One region of the uncultured Neisseria sp. genome, then DNA from elsewhere that is predicted to be linked to it. Evidence: riboswitches for the same ligand, from Rfam matches in the RefSeq annotation. Region 1 holds a riboswitch; the other holds the start of a gene.
The links. A riboswitch is a leader RNA that binds a small molecule or an ion and turns the genes downstream of it on or off. The one in region 1 is predicted to bind preQ1.
Positions count from the first base shown of each region.

Region 2: it holds a riboswitch for preQ1, as region 1 does, so the genes downstream of both, queC (7-cyano-7-deazaguanine synthase QueC) here and queF (preQ(1) synthase) in region 1, are expected to answer to the same signal.

Region 1 is NZ_CATNVN010000042.1:7,060-9,518, reverse strand. Features, by position in the region: gene Q1M25_RS04330 (7-cyano-7-deazaguanine/7-aminomethyl-7-deazaguanine transporter) at 1-536, opposite strand, end outside; gene queF (preQ(1) synthase) at 637-1,110, opposite strand; PreQ1 riboswitch class I at 1,114-1,158, opposite strand; gene rfaQ (putative lipopolysaccharide heptosyltransferase III) at 1,306-2,388, shown strand; gene Q1M25_RS04315 (hypothetical protein) at 2,395-2,459, opposite strand, start outside.
Region 2 is NZ_CATNVN010000030.1:11,641-14,099, forward strand. Features, by position in the region: gene Q1M25_RS03535 (L,D-transpeptidase) at 1-944, shown strand, start outside; gene queC (7-cyano-7-deazaguanine synthase QueC) at 1,040-1,699, opposite strand; PreQ1 riboswitch class I at 1,703-1,748, opposite strand; gene Q1M25_RS03545 (CDP-alcohol phosphatidyltransferase family protein) at 1,820-2,419, shown strand.

The DNA.
Region 1 (2,459 bases):
GCGATGCCCTGCCAGTTTGCCGCCATAAATTCATCGTTGCTCGCATAAAAGGCAACGGCGAAAAACACCAGCGTGTCTAAAGCGTTGCCGACCACGGTAGAAGCGGTGGGGGCAACCCACCATGATTTCAGACGGCGTAATCTGTTGAACACGAAAATATCGAGGATTTGCCCGAGCGCATAGGCGGAAAAGCTGGCCAATGCGATACGGCCGACGAAGGTGTTAAATTCGGCCAAAGATGCCCAGCCTGTCCAGTTGCCGTTATGAAAGAGGACGGAGAAGACGTAAGAGAGTAGCAGGGCGGGGAACATTACCCAAAAAATAATCCGTCTCGCCAACGGCGCGCCGAAAATACGCACGGTCAGGTCGGTAGCGAGGAAGATAAAGGGGAAGGAAAATGCGCCCCAAGTGGTAAAGATACCGAAAATTTGAAAGGGGAACTGCACCAGATAGTTGCTGGCGGCAATAATAAAAATATGGAAAAGCACCAGCCAGAAGAGTGCTTTCTTCTGCTGTGCGGCAGTAAATTCGTACATGGAAATCTTTCGGAAGTTTTTCAGACGGCATGAAGCCTTGCGAGACCGTGCAATAGAGAAAGTCTTGCAATGAAAAGGGCGTTAGGCCGTCTGAACGGGATTATTGTGCATCGTGTTCAAACAGGCGTTTGCGTGCCAAAGCTTCAAACTCTGTGCCTGCTTTGCCGTAGTTGGCAAACGGATGAATAGCGATGCCGCCGCGCGGTGTGAATTCGCCGAATACTTCGATGTATTTCGGATCCATCAGGGCGATGAGGTCTTTCATGATGATGTTGACGCAGTCTTCATGGAAGTCGCCGTGGTTGCGGAAGCTGAAGAGATAGAGTTTCAGTGATTTGCTTTCCACCATTTTGATATGGGGAATATAGCGGATGTAGATGGTGGCAAAGTCGGGCTGGCCGGTCATCGGGCAGAGGCTGGTGAACTCGGGGCAGACGAATTTGACGAAATAGTCGTTGTCAGGATGTTTGTTGTCGAACGCTTCCAAAATTTCAGGCGCGTATTCGCTCGGGTATTGGGTTTTCTGGTTGCCCAAAAGGGAGATGCCTTGCAGCTCTTCGTTGTTGCGGGACATGAGGTTTCCTTAGTTTTTTAATGTGGGAGGTTTTCGAACCACGGGGTGCGGATTGTAATATAAATTGCATGGCTTGTGCGGATTTTATAGCGATGAATCAGCAAGATAGGTTTCAGACGGCCTGTTTTGTATTTTATGAAACCTGTTTTCCGCTTTACAATAGCAGCCAATCAACAGGCCGTCTGAAAGTATTGTATGTCTTTAGCCCAACCCAAACGTATTCTGATCATCAAATTGCGCCATCATGGCGATGTGCTTTTGAGCACGCCGGTGGTCGATGCGCTGAAAACCCATTTCCCCGATTGCGAAATCGATATGCTGGTGTATGCCGGTACGGGACAGCTGATTGCCGATAATCCGCAGATTGCGCAGATTTTTACCATTGATCGAAATTGGAAGAAGCTGGGCGTATTCAAGCAGTTGGCGTGTGAGAAAAACCTTTTGTCTAAGCTGAAGGCACGCGATTACGACTGGGCTTTCAATCTGTCCGATCAATGGCGCGCGGCAATAATCGCCAAACTGTGTGCTCGTTGCAGCGTGGGTTTGGACTGCATTAAGCGCGACGGTTTCTGGTGGCGTTTCTGTCATGATTTTATCAACCATGAGCTTGATACCAGCCATCATATCGTTGAGAACCAATTGAATATCCTCGCGCCGCTTATCCAGCCGGAAGATGTAGCCGATGCCAAAGTGCGCCTTTGGGTGGCACAAGATGCAAGGGAAAGCATGCAGCAGAAATTGCGTGAGCAGGGTTGGAACGGCGAAGATTATGTGTTGCTGCACCCGGGTGCGCGTTGGCATTTCAAATGTTGGGAAGATGGTAAAAACGCCGCCATCGTACAGCTTCTGCTCAACAGCGGACAGAATGTCGTATTGACTGCTTCTCCCGACACTGTCGAGCAATACATGCTTCAGGAAATTATAGGCCGTCTGAATATTCCGGAAGGCAGAAAAGTATATGTGTTGTCCGGATGCTTGAGTCTGCGTGAATTGGCGGCAGCTATTGAGGGCGCCAAGTTGTTTATTGGTGTCGATTCCGCACCGATGCACATCGCCGCTGCTTTGGATAAACCGCAAATCGCTTTGTTTGGCGCGTCATGGGTGGATAAATGGCGTCCGTATTCCGAGCAGGCGGAAGTCATTTATGCCGGCGATTATGCAGAACTGCCCAATCCCGACAGTATCGATACCAACGATCCGACACGTCTGTTGAAAGCGATTCCGTTGCAGGATGTGTGGGACAAAATTTCGGCTAAATTGGAGGCGTTGGAGGCTTAAAACCGCTTACCACGATCCGTTAAACGTTTTAGCTTTGCGCCAAAATGCCCATTTGGAACGGCGGCCGATTT
Region 2 (2,459 bases), on a different contig from region 1:
CGCAACAGCGTTTGTTCCTCTACGACAACGGTAAACTGAGCAAAATTTATCCTGTTGCCGTCGGCAAAGCCATGACCCAAACCAATCTGGGCGAACATAAAATAGGCGCAAAAGCCTACAACCCGGTTTGGCACATCCCTAAATCTATCCAAAAAGAACGCAATGACGGCGTTAAAAGCGTACCGGCCGGCCCAAATAACCCGCTGGGCCCGGTATTTGTCCGTCTTGGCGACCCTAAATTAAGCCTTGGCATTCACGGCACCAATGCCCCTGCCAGCGTACCCGGCGTCCGCAGCCATGGTTGCGTGCGCATGAAATCGCCTGATGCATTAGAATTCGCCAAAACCATCGCAACAGGTTCTCCTGCCTCCGTTATCTACCAAATGGCGAGCCTGAACGAAGATGCCAACCAAAACTTGTGGCTGGCTGCCTATCGTGACCCATACGACAAGAAAAACCTTGATACGGCTGCCCTGAAAAAAAGCATTGCTGCTTGGGCAAAAGCGCACGGTAAAACCATTCCTGCCGCGCGTGTGGATGCAATCCTTAAAGGACGCACCGGCGCAGCAAACTGTCTGACCTGCGCCAAAGGCGTAAAACTCAAATCGCCTTTAAAATCTTTGGCATGGACCAGCGGCACGGATGCTTACAGCAAACCTAAAGTCATGCCGAAACCGGCTCCTGCTAAAGATGTGGTATTGCCTCAAGGCACTGAAATCGAAGTCGATGCTACCGACGATACAAACAAGGCAGCATCCGAACCGAAACAAAGCGTTCGTCCAACTCCGGTGAAACCGACAAAACCTGCTGCTAAACAGGCAACCACTCCGGCCGATGCTCCTGCTTCTGCACCTAAAGCCGCTTCCGAACCGGCTACTGCCCCTGCCTCTGCTCCTGTGAAAGATGCTCCGACAAGCAGCGAACCGGCAGATTTGCTGTTCTAAGCAGAACAAAATACATAACCAAAGGCCGTCTGAAATAAAGTTTTCAGACGGCCTTTTCGTACAACTGGATATTAGAAATATATGCCCCTCTTAATTCAGACGGCCTTTTTACTTTCCAAATATTCTGACAAACCTCGCTCGCGCAAAATACAGCTTGGGCATTCATGACAACCACCGACCACGCCGTTATAACAGGTATGCGTGTGCTCGCGAATATAATCCAACACACCCATTTCATCCGCCAATGCCCAAGTTTGCGCTTTGGTTAAATACATCAAGGGCGTGTGGATTTGAAAAGCGTAATCCATGGCCAGATTCAGCGTAACATTCATCGACTTGACGAACACATCGCGGCAGTCGGGATAACCGGAAAAGTCGGTTTCGCACACGCCGGCAATGATATGGCGTATCCCCTGCCCTTTAGCGTAAATGGCGGCATAAAGCAAAAACAAAGCATTGCGCCCATCTACAAATGTATTGGGCAGGCCGTCTGAAGCTGTTTCAATGGGTGCCGTATCATCCATCAAGGCATTGTGTGTAATCTGTTGCATCAGGCTCAAATCGAGTACTGTCTGCTTCACGCCTAAATCTTGGGCAATCCAACGCGCGCGCTCCAATTCGATGGCGTGGCGTTGCCCATATTGAAAAGTGATGGCCTGCACATTTTCACGGCCATATGTTTGAATTGCCTGAATCAGGCAGGTTGTTGAATCCTGCCCGCCCGAAAAAATAACGAGGGCTTGCTGTTTTTCCATTGTAAATTCCTAGTTTTGTTAACGCGGGAGGTTTGCGAACCGCGTAATTCGAAGATTGACGGATTATAACGGATTTCGTCTATAATCACGGCACTTCATTTTCTTTTATATAGCATAATCATGAGCATCTACGCCCTGAAACCAAAATTCCAAAACCTGTTGCGCCCCATTGTTAAGCGACTGTATCAAAAAGGCATTACTGCCAATCAGGTTACCCTGTTTGCCTGCGCCGTTTCTATTTTGATCGGTTTGCTTTTAGCATTGTTTGCAGGTGTATCCACATTATTCTGGCTTTTGCCAATCTGGTTGTTTGTCCGTATGGCACTGAATGCAATGGACGGTATGTTGGCACGGGAGTTCGGCCAACAATCAGCATTGGGCGGTTATTTGAATGAAATCACCGATATTGTCGCCGATGCTGCTTTGTATCTGCCTTTTGCCTTTATCGCACCCTTCGGCGGCGTGCAAATTGCCCTGTTTATTTGGCTGGCGGCAATGACTGAGTTTTGCGGCGTTTTGGGACAAGTCCATGGCAACGGCCGTCGTTATGACGGGCCATTCGGCAAAAGCGACCGCGCATTCTTTATCGGCGCATTGGCAGTATGGTATGCAATTGCCGGAAGCTTCCATTCGACTTTCTATATCCTTATGTGGCTGGCCTGCGCGGCATTGGTTTATACCTGCTACAAACGTGTCATCAATGGCTTGAAGGCCGTCTGAAACTTGTCCACGTTCTTGGGTTAATCATCATTGATTAGAT